DNA from 4 places in the Streptomyces sp. NPDC048191 genome. Region 4 is predicted to be linked to each of the others. Evidence: riboswitches for the same ligand, from Rfam matches in the RefSeq annotation. Region 4 holds a riboswitch; each other region holds the start of a gene.
The links. Region 4 has a riboswitch for cobalamin ahead of AB0D93_RS30355 (CbtB-domain containing protein). Riboswitches for the same ligand answer to the same signal wherever they lie in the genome.
Positions count from the first base shown of each region.

Region 1: linked by a shared signal. The riboswitch ahead of AB0D93_RS39620 (HoxN/HupN/NixA family nickel/cobalt transporter) and the one ahead of AB0D93_RS30355 (CbtB-domain containing protein) in region 4 are both predicted to bind cobalamin.
Region 2: linked by a shared signal. The riboswitch ahead of AB0D93_RS14625 (ribonucleoside-diphosphate reductase subunit alpha) and the one ahead of AB0D93_RS30355 (CbtB-domain containing protein) in region 4 are both predicted to bind cobalamin.
Region 3: linked by a shared signal. The riboswitch ahead of AB0D93_RS03290 (cobalamin biosynthesis protein) and the one ahead of AB0D93_RS30355 (CbtB-domain containing protein) in region 4 are both predicted to bind cobalamin.

Region 1 is NZ_JBEZMO010000049.1:22,483-28,187, forward strand. It holds gene AB0D93_RS39605 (hypothetical protein) at 353-727, shown strand; gene AB0D93_RS39610 (hypothetical protein) at 874-1,581, shown strand; gene AB0D93_RS39615 (metalloregulator ArsR/SmtB family transcription factor) at 1,788-2,195, opposite strand; cobalamin riboswitch at 2,276-2,465, shown strand; gene AB0D93_RS39620 (HoxN/HupN/NixA family nickel/cobalt transporter) at 2,492-3,598, shown strand; gene AB0D93_RS39625 (DeoR/GlpR family DNA-binding transcription regulator) at 4,343-5,104, shown strand; gene AB0D93_RS39630 (sugar ABC transporter substrate-binding protein) at 5,266-5,705, shown strand, end outside.
Region 2 is NZ_JBEZMO010000007.1:169,747-175,451, reverse strand. It holds gene AB0D93_RS14645 (GntR family transcriptional regulator) at 14-778, shown strand; gene AB0D93_RS14640 (DUF3311 domain-containing protein) at 913-1,176, shown strand; gene mctP (monocarboxylate uptake permease MctP) at 1,173-2,801, shown strand; gene AB0D93_RS14630 (GNAT family N-acetyltransferase) at 2,876-3,382, shown strand; cobalamin riboswitch at 3,418-3,560, shown strand; gene AB0D93_RS14625 (ribonucleoside-diphosphate reductase subunit alpha) at 3,687-5,705, shown strand, end outside.
Region 3 is NZ_JBEZMO010000002.1:59,146-64,850, reverse strand. It holds gene AB0D93_RS03295 (cobyric acid synthase) at 1-1,405, opposite strand, end outside; gene AB0D93_RS03290 (cobalamin biosynthesis protein) at 1,402-2,346, opposite strand; cobalamin riboswitch at 2,444-2,586, opposite strand; gene AB0D93_RS03285 (hypothetical protein) at 2,732-2,959, opposite strand; gene AB0D93_RS03280 (inorganic phosphate transporter) at 2,995-4,245, opposite strand; gene AB0D93_RS03275 (lysozyme) at 4,390-5,142, opposite strand; gene AB0D93_RS03270 (class II aldolase/adducin family protein) at 5,332-5,705, shown strand, end outside.
Region 4 is NZ_JBEZMO010000023.1:106,336-112,040, reverse strand. It holds gene AB0D93_RS30375 (fucose isomerase) at 1-457, shown strand, start outside; gene AB0D93_RS30370 (GNAT family N-acetyltransferase) at 659-1,597, opposite strand; gene AB0D93_RS30365 (histidine phosphatase family protein) at 1,779-2,360, shown strand; gene AB0D93_RS30360 (CbtA family protein) at 2,709-3,461, opposite strand; gene AB0D93_RS30355 (CbtB-domain containing protein) at 3,483-3,704, opposite strand; cobalamin riboswitch at 3,739-3,876, opposite strand; gene AB0D93_RS30350 (enoyl-CoA hydratase/isomerase family protein) at 4,044-5,120, opposite strand; partial or broken gene AB0D93_RS30345 (acyl-CoA dehydrogenase) at 5,117-5,252, opposite strand; gene AB0D93_RS30340 ((2Fe-2S) ferredoxin domain-containing protein) at 5,258-5,659, opposite strand.

The DNA of each region.
Region 1 (5,705 bases), on a different contig from region 4:
GGCTTCACTCCCGTCACTCACCGTGTACGGGCTCACGCACGCGAGGGTGGCCCGTCCGGCCAGGTCGTCAACGTCTACCCGGCCTCCTCGTCGGTGAGGGTGACGACCGCGCCCTGCGTGGGGCGGTCTGCGAAGCCAGACTAGCCCGAATGGGTGACCCCGCCCTCGGATACGTGGGATGCCTGTAGGCCTTTGCTGACACGACCGCGAGCCCTGCCCTGTATTCGAGGCAACACGCAGCGCGAGCCCCGGATGTGCGGACTGCGGCTCCCACACGTGTGCTGGAGACAGGGGCCGGTCTCTCCGGCTGCGCGGCAGGCCCCCCGGCTCAGCCACGCGAGAGGAGCACGGGATGCGGACGGCACGCCTTTTCCCTGCAGCAGCGGCTGCGGCTACGGCACTACTGGCCATCCCGAACACCACCGCGTACGCAGGAGACTTCGGCCTCCTGGAGGTCACACCGAACCCCGCCTATCCGGGCAGTACGGTCAACCTCAACAGCTCGGAATGCGGCAGCAACAGCTCGGCCATCGTCTATGCCCAGGTGCTCGACGCCGGGACGGTGCGTCTGACGTCCCGGGGCCAGACCCACCCGGAGGACGTCCAGGGCACACTGCGGATCCCGAACTCCGTCCCGCCGGCCTCCTATGCCCTGGGCGGGAAGTGCGCCAACGGCCGCAAGCTGGACGCCACCCTCGAAATCAAAACCCGGAACCGAATTCCGTGACACCACCCGCTTGGGGGGATGACGACCGCGGAGTCCGCAGGAAAAGAGTCCTCGTCCTGGCTGGGTTTGTTGCCGCTGGATCTCCCGAGGACCGGAAGTGACGCTCACGTGTGTCCCCGCAGCCAACACGAACGGGAGTTTGAAAAATGGACAACAAACTCAGGAAAATCGGTGTCGCAGTGACGGCCACCTCCTGCCTGGTGGCGGGCGCCTGGGCCATGGCGGAAACAGACGCCGGTGCGGCGACGAAGGCACCCGATCGCGCGCCCAGCGCCAAGGTCATCAAGTGCTACCGGACGCACAAGGAACCGAAGGCGATCCATTGCTACGAGGTCAAGAAGCGACACGCACGCCACAACGGCCGTGACGTCATCGTGATCGTCCTCGTGCGGGTTCCCATACCGAAGAACCCGCCGGCCATCATCGTCGTACCGTCACTGCCCCGTCCGACCGAGACATCACCGGCGCCGGCCACGAGTCCGCCCGAGACCGGCCCCACGCCGCAACAGCCGAGCCCCACCGCGACGGAGACCGGTTCGCCCACCGCGACGGAGACCGGTTCGCCCACCGCGACGGAGACCGGTTCGCCCACCGCGACGGAGACCGGGTCCCCCACCGCGACGGAGACCGGAACCCCCACCGCAACGGACAACGGAACTCCCACCGCAACGGACAACGGAGCCCCCACCGCGACGGACACCGGGGCCCCCACCGCAACCGACAACGGAGGCACGGACACCGGAGCACCCGCCGCAACGGACAACGGAGGAACCGACACCGGGGGCTCGGACACCGGAGGCTCAGACACAGGAGGCTCGGACACCGGAGGCTCGGACACCGGAGACGGCAGCTGACCCCATCGCGGGACCCTGCCCGGACCTGTAGGGCGTAGCGCCTGTTCCAGGTCCGGGCAGCGGTGTGCTGCAAGCCCCTGGGACAGCGGCCTCTGGGGCGGCCGAGTTGGCGCCGGCGCCCGATCGTGGGCTCGGCCGACTTCGTGTGCAACCGCCGCGGTTGGTCCTGCGGACGGCTCGCCGCGACTGCGCGCAGCTACGGGTCCTCACTGTCCTCCCGTGCTACTCGCTCCTCCTGACGGCGTGCTGCCGACGTTCGTATCGCGTGACGCGCAGTGTTCCAGCAAAGCTGAGATCGGGCCGTCGATGAGCCGGTAGCGCACGATTCGGCCATCCTTCTCGCCCTGGACGATGCCGGCGGTCCGCAACAGGCGCAGGGCCTGGGACACGGCCGTGTCCCGCATGCCGGTGGCGACGGCCAGGTCGGAGACGGCGATGGCGCCCGCCTCATGGAGAGCCAGCAGCAGGGACAGGCGCCCGGGATCGGAGAGCAGAGAGAAGCGGTCGGCCCAAGCGCGCACGCGTTCGGGCGCGCCGACAGCGGCGATGGCATCGCAGACCCGATGGTCGTCGATGATCCGCTGCCCGGCACGTTCCGCGGGGACGAGATGCATGCCCTCATCATCGCAGTCGCCGGCGCTCCAGCCGGACACCTGATCAGTTGTGCAATCTTGCAGCCTCCGTCTTCAGCCTTCTAGGGTGGGCGGGTCGTGGTGTTCGGGAAGACCGGTGACAGCCCCTCAAAGGCTCAGTCCGGAGCGGCCCTCGCCACTGTGATCGGGGAGTTCCCACCCATGCATTGCCACTGGCCTCACGGCTGGGAAGGCAGGGGCGGGCACGATGACCCGTCAGCCAGGAGACCGGCCACGACAGCACGAGACTGATCCACGAGGTGCTGGAGCGTGACTGTATGACCGTGTCCCGAGGCGTGCCCGAAACCGACGCCCCTTCCTTCCGCTGGCGCCGTGAGGACACCCTCCGCACGGCCGGCCTCCTGGGCGTGATCGTCGCTCTGCACGTCGTGGCTTTCGGGATCCTCTTCCTGCTCGTGGTCCCGCACCACTACGAGGTCGGCTCCAAGGCGTTCGGAGTGGGGCTGGGCATCACGGCCTACACCCTTGGTATGCGGCACGCGTTCGACGCCGACCACATCGCCGCGATCGACAACACCACCCGCAAGCTGATGGCCGACGGTCAGCGTCCGGTGTCGGTGGGCTTCTGGTTCGCGCTCGGGCACTCCAGCGTGGTGGTCGTCATGGCCGTGCTGGTCGCCGGCGGCGCCAAGCTCGCGGGCACGCTGATGAACGACGGCTCGCGAACCCACCAAGTCCTCGGTACCGTGGGCACCACGGTCTCCGGAAGTTTCCTGTATCTCATCGCCGCCCTCAATCTGGTCGCGCTGTTCGGAATCATGCGCGTCTTCAGGGCGATGCGCGTCGGCCGCTACGACGAGGCCGAGCTGCAGGCCCACCTCGAGTCGCGCGGCTTCATGAACCGTCTCCTCGGCCGGCTCACCAAGTCCATTCGCCGGCCCGGCCAGATGTTCCCGCTCGGCTTCCTCTTCGGCATCGGCTTCGACACCACCACCGAGGTGCTGCTCCTCGCCCTGGCCGGCAACGGCGCCGCCGCCGGACTGCCCTGGTACGCGGTGGTGTGCCTGCCGCTGCTCTTCGCCGCCGGCATGAGCCTGTTCGACACCCTCGACGGCACCTTCATGAACTTCGCCTACCAGTGGGCCTTCTCCAACCCCGTCCGCAAGGTCTTCTACAACCTCACCATCACCGGCCTGTCGATCGTGGTGGCCTTCTTCGTCGGCACCATCGAGCTGGTCGGCGTGCTGCACGACAAGCTCGGCCTGGACGACGGTGTCACCGGCTGGATCGCGGACCTGAACCTGGACAACGTCGGCTACGTCATCGTCGGCCTGTTCGTGGTGGTCTGGGCCATGGCCATCGCGTACTGGCGCCTCGCCAAGGTCGAGGACCGCTGGAACGCCCGGACCGCTGACGCCGGCTGACCGAGGAGCACCCGACGGCTCGGCCAGGAGTCGGCGCCGGCTGCCCAGGAGCAGGTGCCTTCGTCCTGGAGCGCCGGCCGGATGAGGAGGCCGCCACGCAGGCAGGCGACCGGGCGGCCGTCGCCGGGGGGCGGCCGCGCCGCCCCCGCTGTCACCGGCGGGGAGGTGCCCCAGCGGGTACGGGCCCTGCTTGGCGCCGCCTCCTGCGCGCCGAAGTCTGCCCTGGCCGGCCGGTGCCCTGCTGCCGGGCACGTGCTGCGTTCGCCGTCGACTCACGTTGCAGACCCGGGCCGACGGCAGCGGTACGTACGCCACCGGCCGCTCTCCCCCTCCGCAGTCCCCAGGACTGGGAACACCCGCCTCGGACGAGCCCACCCGACACCGTCTCCAACTCGCCGATATGCGCCTGATGAACACGCGGCGCCAACACCGGCCCGCTCCGCGGACACGTCGTGCGGAGCGGGCCCTCGCGGTTCGCGGACCTCTTGCCGGGCCCGTGATCATTGGCAGCCGCACTTCGCCGTCCGCCCGAACCGGGCACTGCAGGCGGCCCACACGGGCACCGGCAAACGGGCAAAACTCACTGCGGGCGCCCTGACCTGGGGATTCACTCAATCACTCCAGGCATCATCGGGCGGTTTCAGGCCCATTGTGGGCGGGTTTGCTGCAAAAGGCGATTGGTATAAATGTGCGGCAAGACCGGGCGCGCCGTGCCCGGACCGGGTATGGAAGGCGAGGTGAGCGATGAACGCCGAGGAGCGTCAGAGCCGGATTCTCGCGCTCGCCCGTCACCAGGGGCGTGTCGAGGTCACCACCACGGCCGTCGATCTGGCTGTCGCGCCGGAGACCATCCGTCGTGACCTCAGCGTCCTGGAACGCAGGGGCCTGCTCCGCCGCACCTACGGCGGCGCCTACCCCGTGGAGGGCGCGGGCTTCGAGACGGGCCTCCCCGAACGAGAGGCCCTGCACGTCAAGGACAATCGCCGCATCGCCGCGGAGGCGGTCAAGCTCCTTGGTGACGCGGAGACCGTGTTCGTGGACGAGGGCTACACCCCGCAGCTCCTCGCCGCGCTCCTCCCGGGCGACAGGCCCCTGACCGTGGTCACCGCATCACTGTCCACAGCAGCCGCGATCGTGGACTCTCCGCACGTCACCGTGTTGCTCCTCGGAGGCCGGGTCCGGTCGCGGACCCTGGCCACGGTGGGCTCATGGGCGTGCGCCATGCTCGAGCGATTCGTGATCGACCTGGCCTTCCTCGGGTCGAACGGGATCTCCCGGGAGCTTGGCCTGACCACCCCCGATCCGGTTGTGGCCGACGTCAAGGCCAAGGCGCTGACAGTGTCGCGCCGACGCGTCTTCATGGGGCACCACAGCAAGTTCGGCGCGAGCAGCTTCTGCCGCTTCGCCGGCGTGGGCGACTTCGAGGCGATCGTCACCGACATGGGGCTGTCCAGTGCCGAGGCACACCGCTACTCACTGATGGGACCCCGCGTCCACCGGGTCTGACCCGCTCAGCCCGCAATCCCCCACCGCCAGGGACGACTTCGCCGGAGCCGCCCCGACGGCACCCGCTGCCCACGCAGCCGCAACACCCGCCGCATGTCCGAGCCCATATTCACCCCCTCCCCCTTGTTGCCTACACCCGACATTTCATGAAAGGGACGATCATGACTTCAAGACCGACTGTTCTGCGGCGCGCTGTGCCGCTCGGCGCGCTCGCCGTGTGCGGCGCGCTGCTCACGGCATGCGCGGGCGCCGGCGGCGCGGGGGGCGGCTCCGGCTCGCACTCCATCAACGTACTGATGGTGAACAACCCGCAGATGGCGGACCTGCAGAAGCTCACGGCGGCCAATTTCACCAAGCAGACCGGCATCAAGGTCAACTTCACGGTGCTGCCGGAGAACGACGTCCGTGACAAGATCACCCAGGACTTCTCCAGCCAGGCCGGCCAGTACGACGTGGCGACGATCAGCAACTACGAGACACCGATCTACGCCAAGAACGGCTGGCTCGCCCCGCTGACCTCGTATGCGAAGAAGGACACCGCCTTCGACCAGAGCGACATCCTGCCCGCCATGCAGCAGTCGCTGACCGCGTCCGGCCAGAT
Region 2 (5,705 bases), on a different contig from region 4:
GGGAAGGCAGAACATGAGCACCGACGTCAGCAGTGCGGAGAACGAGGCCGGGACGACCGTCCGTACGGCGCGCGTGCCCAAGTACTACCGCCTGAAGAAGCACCTGCTCGACATGACGGAGACCCAGGCGCCGGGCACCCCCGTCCCGCCCGAGCGCACGCTGGCCGCCGAGTTCGACACCTCCCGCACCACCGTCCGCCAGGCCCTGCAGGAGCTGGTCGTGGAGGGCCGGCTGGAGCGCATCCAGGGCAAGGGCACCTTCGTCGCCAAGCCCAAGGTCTCCCAGGCGCTGCAGCTCACCTCCTACACCGAGGACATGCGCGCCCAGGGCCTGGAGCCGACCTCGCAACTGCTGGACGTCGGCTACATCACCGCCGACGACCGGCTCGCCGGGCTCCTCGACATCACCGCCGGCGGACGCGTGCTGCGCATCGAGCGGCTGCGCATGGCCAACGGCGAGCCGATGGCCATCGAGACCACGCACCTCAGCGCCAAGCGCTTCCCGGCCCTGCGCCGCTCCCTGGTCAAGTACACGTCCCTCTACACCGCCCTGGCCGAGGTCTACGACGTCCACCTCGCCGAGGCCGAGGAGACCATCGAGACCTCGCTGGCCACCCCGCGCGAGGCCGGCCTGCTCGGCACCGACGTGGGCCTGCCGATGCTGATGCTCTCCCGCCACTCCCTGGACCGCGAGGGCAAGCCGGTGGAGTGGGTGCGGTCGGTCTACCGCGGTGACCGCTACAAGTTCGTGGCCCGCCTCAAGCGCCCCGCGGAGTAGGCCGGGTGGGACCTGTGGACGTTCGCTGAATCGATATACCGATATACGAACGAGGTCTTCCGCTCTCGCGACACCGTCACCTAGATTGCCTGCGCATTACACAGGTGATCAGCGAGGGGACGGAGAGCCGTGACATGTCCAGTACGCCTGAAGTGAGACCACCGGTGGTCACGCCGGTGCGCGTGATCATCGCCCTGTGTCTCGTCGCGCCGTTCGTGGCGATGCTCTGGGTCGGCTCCTACGCCAAGGCGGACCCCGCCTTCATCGGGATCCCGTTCTTCTACTGGTACCAGATGCTCTGGGTGCTGATTTCCACGGCGCTCACCATCACCGCGTACAAGCTGTGGCAGCGCGACCAGCGTGCCCGCACCGCCCAGCAGGGCGGTGAGGCGAAGTGAAGAACGGCGTCAACGGCGTCGCGCTCGGCGTCTTCATCTTCTTCTTCCTGGCCGTCACGGTCATGGGCTTCCTCGCCGCACGCTGGCGCAGGGCCGAGAACGAGCACTCCCTGGACGAATGGGGCCTGGGCGGGCGGTCCTTCGGCACCTGGGTCACCTGGTTCCTGCTCGGCGGCGACCTGTACACGGCGTACACCTTCGTCGCCGTGCCTGCGGCGATCTACGCGGCGGGCGCGTCCGGCTTCTTCGCGGTGCCGTACACGATCCTGGTCTACCCGCTGATCTTCACCTTCCTGCCCCGCCTGTGGTCGGTCTCGCACCGCCACGGGTACGTCACCACCTCCGACTTCGTCCGCGGCCGCTTCGGCTCCAGGGGCCTGTCGCTGGCGGTGGCGCTGACCGGCATCCTGGCGACGATGCCCTACATCGCGCTCCAGCTGGTCGGCATCCAGGCGGTGCTGGACGTGATGGGCGTCGGCGGCGGCGACAACACCAACTGGTTCGTGAAGGACCTGCCGCTGCTGATCGCCTTCGGCGTGCTGGCGGCCTACACCTACTCCTCCGGGCTGCGGGCCCCCGCCCTGATCGCCTTCGTCAAGGACGCGCTGATCTACATCGTCATCGCGGTGGCGATCATCTACATCCCGATCAAGCTGGGCGGCTTCGACGACGTCTTCGCCAAGGCGGGCCACGCGTTCAGCCAGGTCAACCCGGCGACGGGCAAGCCGCGCGGCGCGCTCGTGCCGCCCGAGGCGGGCCAGTGGACGTACGCCACCCTGGCCCTGGGCTCCGCGCTGGCGCTCTTCATGTACCCGCACTCGATCACCGCGACGCTCTCCTCCAAGAGCCGTGAGGTGATCCGCCGCAACACCACGATCCTGCCGCTGTACTCCCTGATGCTGGGGCTGCTGGCCCTGCTGGGCTTCATGGCGATCGCGGCCGGGGTCAAGGTCACCAACGGGCAGCTGGCGATCCCGCAGCTGTTCGAGGACATGTTCCCGGACTGGTTCGCGGGCGTGGCCTTCGCGGCGATCGGCATCGGCGCGCTGGTGCCGGCGGCGATCATGTCGATCGCGGCGGCGAACCTCTTCACCCGCAACATCTACCGGGACTTCATCAAGCCGGACGCCACACCGAAGCAGGAGGCCCAGGTCTCCAAGATCGTCTCGCTGCTGGTGAAGGTCGGCGCGCTGGTCTTCGTCCTCACCATGGACAAGACGGTCGCCATCAACTTCCAGCTGCTGGGCGGCATCTGGATCCTGCAGACCTTCCCGGCGCTGGTCGGCGGCCTGTTCACCCGCTGGTTCCACCGCTGGGCCCTGCTCGCGGGCTGGGCGGTCGGCATGGTGTACGGCACGTTCGCCGCGTACGGCGTCGCCTCCCCGACCCAGAAGCACTTCGGCGGCTCGGCGAAGGAGATCCCGGGCATCGGCGAGATCGGCTACATCGGCCTCACGGCGTTCGTGCTGAACGTCGTGGTCACCGTGGTCCTGACCTTCGTCCTGAAGGCGCTGAAGGCCCCCGAGGGCCTCGACGAGACCAGGCCGGACGACTACACGGCGGACGCGGGCGACCCGGGGGTCCAGGTGGAGCTTCCGCCTGCGACGGCCGGCGCCGGTCACTAGGCAGCCGTCGTACGACGGGCCGCCGGGGAAAATCCGGCGGCCCGTCGTCGTACCCCTCCGGCAGACTCGGTGCCATGGACATCGTGATCCGGCCCGCGCACCCCGGCCAGTACGAAACCCTCGGTGAGATCACCGCCCAGGCCTACCTCCAGGACGGCCTCCTGGACTTCGGCGAGAGCGACCGGTACCTCGGCGAGCTGCGAGACGTGGCCAAGAGAGCCGCCGCGGCCGACGTGCTCGTGGCCATGCGGAACGACACCCTCCTCGGCGGCGTCACCTTCGTCCCGTCCCCCGGCCCCATGGCCGACATCGCCCGCCCCCGTGAGGCCGAGATCCGCATGCTGGCCGTGGCCGGCGCCGCGCGCGGCCAGGGCGCCGGTGAGGCCCTCGTGCGGGCCTGCGTCGACCGGGCGCGAGCCACCGAGGGCTGCCGGGCCGTCGTCCTGTCCACCCAGCGCACGATGCACGCCGCCCACCGCATCTACGAACGGCTGGGTTTCGTTCGCACACCCGAGCGGGACTGGAATCCGCTGCCCGAGCTGGACCACATCACTCTGCTCACCTACGAGTTGACACTCTGACACCGCCACGACACAACATCTGGGGGTGACACGACAGCCCGGCACTAGATGTATGCTCGACCTCGCTGTCGCCGCAGGGGAATCCGGTGCGAATCCGGAACTGTCCCGCAACGGTGTACTTGCGCGTGTTCGCGCGCCTGTGTCAGTCCGAGGACCTGCCGGCAGCACGCGCCCGGCCGTCCGGCCCGGGTGCCTTCCGACGTCCGGGCCTCGTGGGGTGGGCCGGTGGACGCGACGCCGTGTGCGCTCGTGGCTGCCCCCTGCCCTCCGCAAGGCCCCCGTGCCGAGCGAGGGAGAGCCCCACGTGACCATCGCGCCAGCAGATCCGGCTTCAGCCAGCGGCCTGGAGACCGACGGTCCCGGTGCCGCGCTGCTGCGGACCCTGACCGAGCTGACCGCCGACCTCCCCGACGCCGACCCCGGCCGGGTCGCCGCCGCCGCGCTGCGCGGCCGGTCCGCTCGGGCCGACGAGGCGGAGTTGCGCGAGCTGGCCACGGAGGCCGCCGCCGGACTCATCTCCGACGACCCCGCCTACTCCCGGCTCGCCGCCCGGCTGCTGACCGTCTCCATCCGCGCCGAGGCCGCCTCGCAGGGCGTGACGTCCTTCACCGAGTCCGTGGCCGTCGGGCACCGCGAGGGGCTCATCGCGGACCGGACCGCCGAGTTCGCGCGGCTGCACGCCGAGCGGCTCGACGCGCTGATCGACCGGCGGGCCGACGACCGCTTCGGCTACTTCGGCCTGCGCACCCTGCACAGCCGCTACCTGCTGCGGCACCCCATCACCCGCAGGGTCATCGAGACGCCCCAGCACTTCATGCTGCGCGTGGCGAGCGGCCTGGCCGAGGACGACACGACCAGGTCGGCCGACGAAGTCGCCGCGCTCTACGGGCTGATGAGCCGCCTGGACTACCTCCCCTCCTCCCCCACCCTCTTCAACTCCGGCACGCGGCACCCCCAGATGTCGTCCTGCTACCTCCTCGACTCCCCGCTGGACGAGCTGGACTCCATCTACGACCGCTACCACCAGGTCGCCCGGCTCTCCAAGCACGCCGGTGGCATCGGTCTGTCGTACTCCCGCATCCGCAGCCGCGGTTCGCTGATCCGGGGCACGAACGGGCACTCCAACGGCATCGTCCCGTTCCTGAAGACCCTGGACGCCTCGGTGGCGGCCGTGAACCAGGGCGGCCGGCGCAAGGGTGCCGCGGCCGTCTACCTGGAGACCTGGCACTCCGACGTCGAGGAGTTCCTGGAGCTGCGGGACAACACCGGTGAGGACGCCCGCCGCACGCACAACCTGAACCTCGCGCACTGGGTCCCGGACGAGTTCATGCGCCGGGTCAACGCCGACGAGCAGTGGTCGCTGTTCTCCCCGGCGGACGTGCCGGAACTGGTGGACCTGTGGGGCGCGGAGTTCGACGCCGCCTACCGCAAGGCCGAGGCGGCGGGTCTGGCGAGGAAGTCCATGCCGGCCCGTGAGCTGTACGGCCGGATGATGCGCACCCTCGCGCAGACCGGCAACGGCTGGATGACCTTCAAGGACGCCGCCAACCGCACCGCCAACCAGACGGCCCTGCCGGGCCACGTGGTCCACTCCTCCAACCTCTGCACGGAGATCCTGGAGGTCACGGACGACGGGGAGACGGCGGTCTGCAACCTCGGTTCGGTGAACCTCGGTGCCTTCGTGGCCGACGGGGACATCGACTGGCAGCGGCTGGACGAGACCGTCCGCACCGCCGTCACCTTCCTCGACCGTGTCGTGGACATCAACTTCTACCCGACCGAGCAGGCGGGACGGTCGAACGCCAAGTGGCGTCCCGTCGGCCTCGGCGCGATGGGTCTTCAGGACGTCTTCTTCAAGCTGCGTCTGCCCTTCGACTCGCCGGAGGCGGAGGCCCTGTCCACGCGGATCGCCGAGCGGATCATGCTCGCCGCGTACGAGGCCTCCGCCGACCTCGCCGAGCGCAACGGCCCGCTGCCGGCCTGGGAGAAGACCCGTACGGCCCAGGGTGTGCTGCACCCCGACCACTACGGCGTCGAGCCGGCCTGGCCGGAGCGCTGGGCCGCCCTGCGGTCGCGCATCGCGTCCGTCGGCATGCGCAACTCGCTGCTGCTCGCGATCGCCCCGACGGCCACCATCGCCTCCATCGCGGGCGTGTACGAGTGCATCGAGCCGCAGGTCTCCAACCTGTTCAAGCGCGAGACGCTCTCCGGCGAGTTCCTGCAGGTCAACTCCTACCTGGTGCAGGACCTGAAGAACCTCGGCGTGTGGGACGCGCGGACCCGGGAGGCGCTGCGCGAGTCCAACGGCTCGGTGCAGGACTTC
Region 3 (5,705 bases), on a different contig from region 4:
AGGAGGTGTCCGGCGCGGGCACGAAGCGGCGGCCCGCGGCGGCGGCCACCTCGCGCAGGAAGGCCCGCCGGAAACCGTCCGACTCCAGTGAGCCGTGCCAGTGCGTGCCCCAGGTCCCCCCGACCCGGCAGCCGTCCAGGAAGGGCTCGCCACCGGTCACTTCGGCGACCCCGTGGTGGATCTCGTACCCCTCGACCCGTTCGCCGAGGGCCTCGCCGGACGGCCGGGTCAGGGTCTTCTCGCGGGCGAAGCGCACCCGCACCGGCAGCACACCGAGCCCGGGGACCGTACCGGCACGGGACTCGACCTCGTCCTCGATGCGCTCGCCGAGGATCTGGAAGCCACCGCAGATGCCGAGGACCGGGCGTCCTTCGGCGGCCCTGCGCACGAGGGCGTCCGCGAGCCCGCGCTCGCGCAGCCACCGCAGCGCCCGTACGGTCCCGCGTGTCCCCGGAACCACCACCAGGTCCGCGTCCGCCAGTTCCTCCGGCCGGTCCACGAACCGCACCACGACCCCCGGTTCGGCGGCCAGCGCGTCCACGTCCGTGAAGTTGGACATCAGGGGGATCGCGCACACGGCGACCCGCAGCACGTCCTCGCCGGCCGGCGGACTCACGGTCGACTCGCGGACCGTGCCGCGCAGCGAGTCCCTCTCCCACGCTCGGCTTCGCTCGCGCGGGGGGACCCCCATCCCGTCCTCCTCGTCGATGCCGAGCCCGTGCCGGAAGGGCAGCACGCCGTAGGTGGGCCGGCCGGTCAGGCCCTGGAGCATGTCCAACCCGGGCTCCAGCAGGCTGACATCGCCGCGGAACTTGTTCACCAGGAACCCGGCGACCAGTTCCTGGTCCTCGGGCGAGAGCAGGGCGACGGTGCCGAAGAAGGAGGCGAAGACGCCGCCGCGGTCGATGTCCCCGACCACCAGCACGGGCAGCCGCGCACGGCGCGCGATCCCCATGTTCACGATGTCGGTCCGCCGCAGATTGATCTCCGCGGGCGAGCCGGCCCCCTCACAGATCACCGCGTCATACGTGCCCCGCAACTCGGCCAGACAGTCCAGCACCGTGCCGAGGAGCTTCTGCTGCCGTCCCCCGTGGTACCCGCGCGCGCTCAGCTCGCCCACCGGCCTGCCCAGCAGCACCACCTGACTGCTCTGCTCGCCGCCCGGCTTGAGCAGCACCGGGTTCATCAGCGCGGTCGGCTCGATCCGGCAGGCCTGGGCCTGCATGGCCTGCGCCCGCCCGATCTCCGCGCCTTCGCGGGTCACGAACGAATTGAGCGACATGTTCTGCGCCTTGAACGGCGCGACCTTCACGCCCTGGCGCACCAGCCACCGGCAGATCCCGGCCGTCACGACGCTCTTGCCGGCGTCGGAGGTGGTGCCGGCGACGAGGAGACCCCCGCTCACTTCCCACGTCCCTTCACGAGTCGGCGCGCGGCGAGGGTGACGCCGAGCGCGAGCAGGCCGACGCGGCGGGAGAGCCGTACGGCCCGGGCGATGTCGGTGACCTGAACGGCGCGGCCCGCCTCCCCGTTGAGCACGGGGCGGTGCTCGACCCGGCCGCCGTACGACAGCGTGCCGCCCAGCCGCACCCCCAGCGCCCCCGCGAACGACGCTTCGACGGGGCCCGCGTTGGGGCTCGGGTGCCTGCGGGCGTCGGCCCGCCAGGCACGCAGGGCACCGCGCGGGTCGGGTCCGGCAGCCGCGGCGAGCACGGCGGTCAGCCGGGCCCCCGGCCAGCCGGCCACGTCGTCGAGCCGGGCGGAGGCCCAGCCGTAGCGCACGTAGCGGGGCGATTTGTGACCCACCATCGCGTCCAGGGTGTTGACCGCGCGGAAGCCGACCAGCCCCGGCACCCCGGCCACCGCGCCCCACACCAGCGCGCCCACGACGGCGTCGGAGGTGTTCTCGGCGACCGACTCGACCACGGCCCGGGCGATCCCGTCCGCGTCCAGGGCCTGCGGGTCCCGGCCGCACAGATGCGGCAGCCGCGCCCGCGCCGCCGCGACGTCCCCGGCCTGCAGCGCACGCCCGACCGCACGCGCCTCGCGGGCGAGCGACGTACCGCCGACGACCGCCCAGGTGGCGGCGGCGGTCAGCGCGGCGGAGGCGGTGGGGGAGGGGCGTACGGCGCGCGCGGCCAGGGTGCCGAGTGCGACGGCGCCACCGGCGCACACCACCGTGTGCAGGGCGCCCCAGCCGCGGTGGTCGCGCCACAACGCGCGGTCCACGGCGGCGGCCGCACGCCCGAACGCGGCGACCGGATGCCCGCGGCGGGGATCGCCGAGGAGCAGGTCGCCGAGAAGGCCGGCGGCGGCGCCGTACGCATAAGTGCGAGCGGCACCCATCGGCTCAGCCGGCCGTGAGTACAGCAGCGGGCCTGGTAGGGGTCCTTCGGCAGCCGGGCATGGCGATCGGTGTCCTCACTCAGGGTGTCCGCGCCCTGGTTCGACGAGATTCGGCGGTGAGAGTTCCTGGCTCCCGGGGGTTCTTCCCCGGTGACAGTGGCGGGACCGCGCCGGATTCACACCGGCTTCCTCTCCTGTCGCCGTACATGGCCTGGGCAGTCCACCATGCACCCGGAACGGCCGTCAACTTGCCGTTGACCTGCGGGGGGAGAGTGTGCCGATCCCCACATCGTGGGGGACGTCCGTGACGTCAGGGCACGCCTGAAGGCTCCCCTCCGTCACGCGTGGAGGGGAGCCTTCGCGGTGCCTGCTGTCCGGTGCTCCGTCAGGCCTTGGCGACGATCAGGTAGATGCCGTACGCCACCGCCGCCGCGCACGCGGCGAAGCAGACGTAGGCGCCGGTCACGGCGAGTGCCGCGGAGTTGCCCTGGGCCGCCGCCTTCTCGCGCCGGGCCAGTCCGTTGACGCCCAGGGTGAACAGGGTCACCAGGGCCACGGTGAACACGAGGCTGACGCCGAAGACGGAGCCGATGGCCGACCAGTCGATCTTCATGGGGATGCTTCCTTGGGAACCGGAGGTGGCCGGGGTCAGACGGTGGCGGCCGGCGGGACGGCCTCGGGCGCGGATTCGGGGACGGCCGGGGAGGCGATCGTGGCCGTCAGGTCCTCCGTGATCGGACCGGCGGGGGGCGGGGTCACCGCGGCGATGGCGGTGGTGACCACGCCGGCCGGCTCCGCGGGGCCGTCGACGACGTTGGTGTGGTCGACGACCTCACGGCGGGAGATCTTCCAGATCGTGGCGCTCGCGGCGACGAGGAAGACGGCGACCACGGCGGTGCCCCAGTCCCCGAGTTCCGTGACGGACTCGGCGCCCGCGCCGACCAGCGCGGCGGCCGGGAGGGTGAGCACCCAGGCGACGGCCATCCGGGTCGCGGTGGACCAGCGGACCACCCCGCCCTTGCGGCCGACGCCGGCGCCCATCACCGAGCCGGAGACGACGTGCGTGGTGGACAGGGAGAAGCCCAGGTGGGAGGAGGCGAGGATGGCGGTCGCGGCGCTGGTCTGGGCGGCGAAGCCCTGGCGCGGCTCCAGCTCGGTCAGGCCCTTGCCCATGGTGCGGATGATGCGCCAGCCGCCGATGTAGGTGCCGAGCGCGATGGCCAGGCCGGCGGAGAGGATCACCCAGGTGGGAGGGTTCGAGCCCGGCGCGATGGCGCCGCCCGCGATCAGCGCGAGGGTGATGACGCCCATCGTCTTCTGGGCGTCGTTGGTGCCGTGGGCGAGGGAGACCAGGCCGGCGGAGGCGATCTGGCCGGCGCGGTAGCCCTTGCGGGTGGCCTCGCCCTCGGCCTTGCCGCCGATGCCGTAGGAGAACCGGGTGGCCAGCAGCGAGGCGAGGCCCGCCACCACCGGCGCGGCGATCGCCGGGAGGATGACCTTGGTGACCAGTACGTCACCGTGCACGGCGCCGAAACCGGCGGAGGCGACGGCGGCGCCGATCAGGCCGCCCATCAGGGCGTGCGAGGAACTGGACGGCAGGCCCACCAGCCAGGTCAGCAGGTTCCAGAGGATCGCGCCGACCAGGGCGGCGAAGATGACCTCGGGACGGATGCCGGTCTCGTCGACGAGACCCTTGGAGATCGTGTTCGCGACCTCGACGGAGAGGAACGCGCCCACCAGATTGAGGCCGGCGGACATGGCCACCGCGATCTTGGGCTTCAGGGCGCCGGTGGAGATGGTGGTGGCCATCGCGTTGGCGGTGTCGTGGAAACCGTTCGTGAAATCGAACGCGAGAGCGGTTACGACCACTATCGCGAGGATCAGCGAGAAGCTTTCCATTTACCCAGGCAATCGTTCGAGCGTCATTGGCTGGTCGAACGTAGGCAACCTGGGTGAACGGAAGATGAACTGAGTCGGACCTCGGGGTGTCATTAGGGAGGGGGTGGGGTTCCGCTTCGCTCCGCCACCCCAGGCGCCCCTTGGCTACCGGCCCCGCGCGAAGACCCTCAGCCGGCTCACGGACCCGTCGAAGAGATTCTGGTCACCCGGGAAGCGGCCCTTGGTGCCGTACTGCCAGAAGGTCCAGTACCGCCAGCCGCCCGGCAGCGTCCCCGGCCGCGCACTGTGCCGGGCGATCCACAGGGCGTGACTCTTCGAGAACGCGCGGCTGTTGCCGGTGCACAGCTTCCACCACTGGGCCGTCGTGTAGATCACCGGGCGGCGGCCGGTCTCCCGCTTGATCTCGTCGCTGAACGACCGGATCCAGCGGACCATCCGCTTCCTGCCCAGTCCGTAGCACTTGTGCTTCTTGCTGTAGGGGTTGTATTCGATGTCGAGCGCGGGCGGCAGCGTCCAGCCGTCCGCCCGCCAGGCGCCGCCGTGCCGCACCAGGTACGCGGCCTGCCGGGCGCCGGAGGACTTGTCCGGCCGGGCGAAGTGGTACGCGCCCCGGATCAGGCCAGCCTTCCGCGCGCCGCCGTACTGCTGGGAGAAGTAGGGGTTGCGGTAGTTCGTGGACTCGGTCGCCTTGACGTAGACGAACCGTGCGCCCCTGGACCGGGCGGCCTGCCAGTCGACGCGCTTCTGGTGGGAGGACACGTCGTGCCCCCGGGGCAGGCCCGAGGCCAGTGCCGGAGGCCCGGCCGCCACGGTCGCGGTGCACGCCAGGGCGAGCGCCGCGGTGGCCGTCGCGAGGACACCGGCGCGACGGCGGCGAAGAGTGCGTTCACGGGCCATGTGTCTCCCCTGGTGGGCGGACGCGGGAGCGCCCGGCGGGCAAGAGGGACCATTGAAGGTCCGGCGATCACCGAACCGGCGCACATTTGCCGCGATCACCCCGACTTCCGCTCGTTCGGGGGTACGCACTTTCGGCCGACGGCGACCGCCCGCCCCCCTCCCCGTGGGCACGGCTGGCAGGATCGCGGCATGGCTGAACAGCGGCGGGACGCGGAACTGGAACGGATCTGGACGGAACTGGTCGCGACGGCGCGGCGGACCGTGGCCGACGGGCTGGTCGTCGGCACCTCGGGCAACGTCTCGGCGCGCGTCGGCGACCTCGTGCTGGTCACCCCGTCGGGCGTGCCGTACGACCGGCTCACCCCGGACGACCTCACCGGCGTCGACCTCACCGGACGCCAGGTGCTCGGCACGCTGGTGCCGACCAGCGAGCTGCCCATGCACCTCGCCGTCTACCGCACCACCGACGCCCGCGCGGTCGTCCACACCCACGCCGTGCACGCGACGGCGGTCTCCACGCTCGTGCCCGAACTGCCGCTGGTCCACTACATGGCCGCCGCCCT
Region 4 (5,705 bases):
CGGCCGGTTCGTGTGGGTCTTCGAGATCTCCGGCTCGGTGCCCGCCTCCCACAACGGCGGCTACCACAAGTCGTACAGCATGCGGCAGCCCCCGATGTACTTCCCGCTCGGCGGCGGCACGCTCAGCGGCGTCTCCAAGCCCGGCGAGATCGTCTGGTCGCGGGTCTTCCTGATGGACGGCCGGCTGCACGTCGACCTCGGCCGGGCCACGGCGATCGAGCTGCCGGAGGAGGAGACCCGGCGCCGGCTGGCGGCCACCACCCCGCAGTGGCCGATCATGCACGCGGTACTGCACGGCGTGAGCCGCGACCAGTTCATGGCCCGCCACCGCGCCAACCACCTGAACGTGGCCTACGCCCCGGACGCGGCCACGGCCGACAAGGCGCTGCGCGCCAAGGCCGCCCTCTTCGCCGAGCTGGGCGTCGAGGTCCACTTGTGCGGGGACGTGACGCTGTAGCCGGCGAGCGGCCCCGCCGGTGGCGCGCCTGGACAAGCTGACCAATACCTCACGGGGCACGAGTAGTTCAGCATGCCCCGGTGCACGACGGTCCACCCGGCGCCGACGGTCCCGGCGGCCCGAGCCGCCGACCGGTGCTCGCCGCCGGTGCGGGCACGGCGGCGGCCCCGTCGCTCGTGGGCGCGCCAAGGCGGCCGTCGCTCATGGGTGCCGGCGCGGGTCGGGTCGGGCCGCCGGGCGGGGAAGGTCGATGGAACGGTTTTCCTCGATCACCCGGTAGCCCACGCCGGTGTACAGGTTCATCGCCACCTCGTTGCCGCCCCACACCGTGAACATCAGTACCGAGTCGCCGGCTGCCAGGGTCGCCCGTTCGCCGACCGCCATCGCGGCCCGCCCGTATCCTTTGCCGCGGTGCCGCTCCTCGACGTGCAGCGAGTAGCCGTAGGTGACCCCCGGCAGGAACCCGTGCTTCAGCCAGCCGGTGCCGATCCGCTCCCCCGCCGCCTCGAGCACCAGGAACGTGTTGTCGGGCGTCGCCAGGCCGTCGGTAATCAGCTTCGCGAAGTCGCGGTCGGACTTGCGTTCCGCCTCCTCGGGACCGAGGACTCCCGACCGGATGATGTCGTCGGTGTAGGCGGCCTTCTCGGCGGCGAGCCAAGCGGGATACTCGGCCTGTGCCATCGGCCGTGCGGTGACGCCGTCGAGTGGTTCCGGCAGGGAGCCGACGCGCCGCGTCCTGAGCTGGGCGCGGACGGCGTAACCGTCGAACAGTTCGCCGGCGGGCTCGGTGAGCCGTATGTCCAGCCGCGTCGCGCCGCGCTGCGCGCACCATGTCTCGGCCCAGTCCCGTGCTGCCTGCTCGTGCCCCCGGCCGGCGTGGGACGCGTCGACGTGCAGGTCGCCGATACGGCCCGCGGGCGTCCCCTTGTCGTCGGCCACGGCCACGGCGACGTGTCCCACCCGGGTCCCGCCGTCCGTGATCTCGGCGACGGTCCAGTCGTCGATGCCGTCGCGCGCGCTGTCGACCATGCGTTCCGCCGCGGCCGCGTCGAGCCCGACCGCCGTGTACGAGGCGTGCAGCCGCCGTTCGAAGTCCCGCTGCCATTCCGCGCGTTCACCAAGGATGCTGAAGTCAGTCACCTCAGCACACTTCCACGTCGTCGTGGACCTGGGCGACTGATTTCCGTGCCGGGGCCGTCCCGGGAGACGGGTCGGTGGGCCTGCTATGTTCGCACGCGGGTGGGCGGATCCGGTCGGGGTGGCGTGCGGCGGGGGACGGCGACCCGCCGACGGCGCCCACGACAGCACCGGGAGTCACCGCGTGACCAGCCGAGTCCTTTTCGTCTCTCCCGCCATGAGCGTGGCGTTGCGGCAGGCCCGCTTCGACGACGGCGGCTCGATCGACGACGCCGGCGCGGCACGGGCCCGGTCGGTGGCCGGGTCGCTGCCGTCCGCCGTCCGTGTCCTCATGTCCTCCGGCGTGCGCTGCCGGGAGACGGCCGCGGCGCTGGGCCTCGACGCGGTGCCGGTGCCGGAGCTGGCGGGTCTTGATGTGGGGCGCTGGCGGGGACGCACCCTGGAGGAGGTGGGGGCGGCCGAGCCGGAGGCGGTGGGGCGCTGGCTCACCGACCCCGGCTGCGCGCCGCACGGGGGTGAGTCCGTGCGGGACCTGTGCGCGCGGGTCGGGCGGTGGCTGGTGGACGCTCAGGGCCTGGAGGGTCGTACGCTCGCGGTGGTCGAGCCGGAGGTGGTACGGGCGGCGGTCGTCGACGCCCTGGGCATGCCCGCATCGCTCTTCTGGCGCCTGGACGTGCCGCCGCTGTCCTTGACGGAGCTCAGTGGCCGGGCCGGGCGCTGGAATCTGCGTCTGGGGCGTCCGCCGGGCGCGTTGGAGGCCGAGTAGGCGCCGACGGCCCGCGGTTCACGGCGCCGGTCCCGGTGCCGGCACGGCCGCGCCGTGATGGCGCGGTACGGGCAGGCGTCGGCGGCCTGTGGGGGTGTCCCGGGCAGGCGTCCCCTTGGCGGCTGTCAGAGCCTCCCGCTCGTGCGGGAGCCGTTCGGTGCGCTCGGCCTGCCGTCGGGCGGCGCCCGGTTGCCTGTGTTCCTCCGGAGTGAGGGCGGGCGCCTCGCGCCCACCGAGGGCGATGCGCCACCCGCTTCCTGTTCTGCCGGGAATCCCCGCGCATCGGCGGCCGGAGAACGTCAGAGGGCCCCGGTCGGTTCCGAAGGGCCCTCTGTTGTCGGGAAGGGTTCAGCGCGCGGCCGGAACGGCTCTCCCGCTCCCGGCCGTCGCCGGCCTGGGATTGAGCAGCCTCTCGGCCAACTCGCCGAAGACCAGGCCGAATCCGCCCCACAGAACGGTCTGGATCGCCAGTGCCGACAGCCGGAACCGCCACAGCAGGGTGGCCGGGAAGCCCTGGGGCACCTCGTTGACGACGGGCAGGAACTGGTACGCCAGGCCGATCACGACGACGAACGCGGCCACCGCGGCCACCGTCGCCCACCAGGTGCCGAGGCTCGGCGCCAGGCGCTTGCCGAGGATGGTGGCGGCGACCGCCAGCAGGACGCTGAGCAGCATCATCAGGAAGTACAGGGTGGTCCGCTTGCCGATGGTGTCGGCGTTGCCGATCGAGGGAGGATTGGCCGGGTACTTCAGGAACGGCACGACGTACACGGCGAGGAGGGCGCAGCCCGACAGCAGCAGCGCCGTCGCGCGCGGACCGAAGCGGCCCACGCGGCCGAGGGCGAAGCAGAAGGCGAGTGCGGCGATGCCGCCGAAGGCGACCCCGTAGACGAGGACTCCGGTGGCGAGGCCGGCGGTGGACTGCAGGGAGCGGGAGACGACTTCCATCTCGTGCTCGTGCGAGTGGGCCTGCTCGAAGCCGATCGCCTTGTCGACGCTCGGCTCACCGAGGACGTACGCCACGACCAGGGCGAGCACGCCTGCCGCGAGGCCGGCGAGCATGCCCCGTACGAGGAGGTTCCGTACGGTTGCGGAGTTCATGGGGGTGCGGCGTCCCTCGCGTCAGTGGCAGGGGAAGCCGAGCAGATGGCGGGCGTCGTGCACCCACTCGTGGACGCCCGTGCCGTTGACCACGGAGGTGGCGCCCTGCTCGGCGCCGACGAAGTAGAGCAGGACCAGCATCAGGACGCCGAAGAAGACCGCCCAGGGAGCGATCGCCTTCAGCGGCAGCTTGGCGGGAACGACGGGGGTGGTGGCTGTCGGCTGGGCGACGGTCTGCGCCATGGCAGGACCTCCTCGGGAGTTCGCGTCCCATCTCGGTGGTGCACAGGACGACGGCCACGGGTCTGACTCACGGCCCCCTGAGGGTCCCGCATACAGTGGCGCGACCGTGCCGGATTCCCACCGGCTTCCGTTTCGCCGTCGTCGATATCGGACCGACCGTACCGCGTGACGCACGCATGGCCAAGACCGCCTCCGCCCGACGTGATCTTCCTCTCCCACCAGGCGGGACGGTACGGGCCAGTGGGTCGGCCGTGGCGCGATTCCGGCGGCCGCCCGGCGGTACGGACGCTCATGCCCCGGTTCCGGCGGGTGGCGAACTGCGCGCGCACCAGGGGGCGTTCACCATGCCGCCTCCGCGGCGGAACCGGGCCCGGCGAGTCCCAGTTCACGGTCGCCGAGCGGGGCGAAGAAGCGTGCCACGTCCGCGTCGGTGACCTCGGCGAGCGTCGCCGGGGACCAACGCGGACACCGGTCCTTGTCGATGATCTGGGCGCGGACGCCCTCCACCAGGTCGGGTGAGCTCAGAGCGGCGCACGAGACGCGGTACTCCTGGTCGAGGACCCGCTCCAGAGACCCGAGGCGCCGTGCGCGGCGGATCGCGGCCAGGGTGACCTTCAGCGCGGTGGGCGACTTGGCGAGCAGGGTCTCGGCCGCCTCCTTGGCGTCGGGGCCGCCGTGGGCGAACAGCCGGTGGACGATCCCCTCCACGGTGTCGGCGGCGTAACAGGGGTCGATCCACTCCCGTCGGGCGGTCAACTCCCCTGGGGACGGCGGCCGTACGTGTCGCGCGAGGGCGTCCGGTACGGGCAGCTCGGCCAGGTCGTCGACGAGGGAGCCGAGGGCTGCGGACGGTACGCAGTGGTCGGCGAGTCCGCACAACAGGGCGTCGGCGGCGCCGATCTGGGCTCCCGTCAGGGCGAGGTGGGTGCCGAGTTCGCCCGGGGCGAGGCCGAGGAGATGGGTGCCGCCCACGTCGGGGACGAAGCCGATACCGGTCTCGGGCATCGCGATCCGCGAGCGTTCGGTGACGATACGGACGCTGGCGTGCGCGGAGACGCCGACCCCGCCGCCCATCACGATGCCGTCCATGACGGCGACGTACGGCTTGGGGTAGCGGGCGATACGGGCGTTGAGGTGGTACTCGTCGCGCCAGAACGCGGCCGAGGCGGTGCCGTCGCCGTCGCGGGCGTCGTCGTGGACGGCGCGGATGTCGCCGCCGGCGCACAGGCCGCGCTCCCCCGCACCGGTGATGACGACGGTCTCCACGGCCGGGTCGTGCTCCCACGCGGTGAGGGCCTCGTCGATGCGGCGCACCATGGCGTGCGTGAGGGCGTTAAGGGCCCGGGGCCGGTTGAGGGTGATGTGGGCGGCCCGGCCTGCGGTGTGGAACAGGACGGGGTCGTCGGTGCCGGTCATCCGGACGCCTCCGTCAGGCCGCGGGCCACGATGAAGCACATGATCTCGTTGGTTCCTTCCAGGACGGGGTGGACAGACGGGTATCGGACGATCCTTCTCGATGGCGTGCCCGCCGTGGTGGCCGCGGCCGCCGGGGGTCAGCGGGGATCCGCCCGGCGCCGAGGTGGAGTGAACGCGTACAGGTCGAGGATGTCCGGGAGCGGAGCCACGCCGGGGCCGCCGGAGCGCACCCAGGTGACGATGTCCTCGGTCGCGTCCGGATCGTTGACGAGCCCGAGCCAGACCGGCCGCGCACCGGCGGCCCGGCCCACCGCGGACGGCTGTACGACGATGACGTTGGCCTGGTCGCACACGTCGAGGCAGTCGGAGACGCGCACCGGTACCTCCGCCCGCAGGCGTGCGGTCTGCGCCGCGTGGTCGACCCCGGTCACCTTGGGGCTGCCGCAGCAGCAGTCCCGGCACACGACGACCCGGCACGGTGCCGCACCGCTGCCCGCCCCGGGCTCGTCCGCCGCCTCTGCCGTCGTCCGCTCGGGCACGCCGCGTCACTCCCCTCCCGGGGAGATCCGCCCCGGTGTCCGTCGA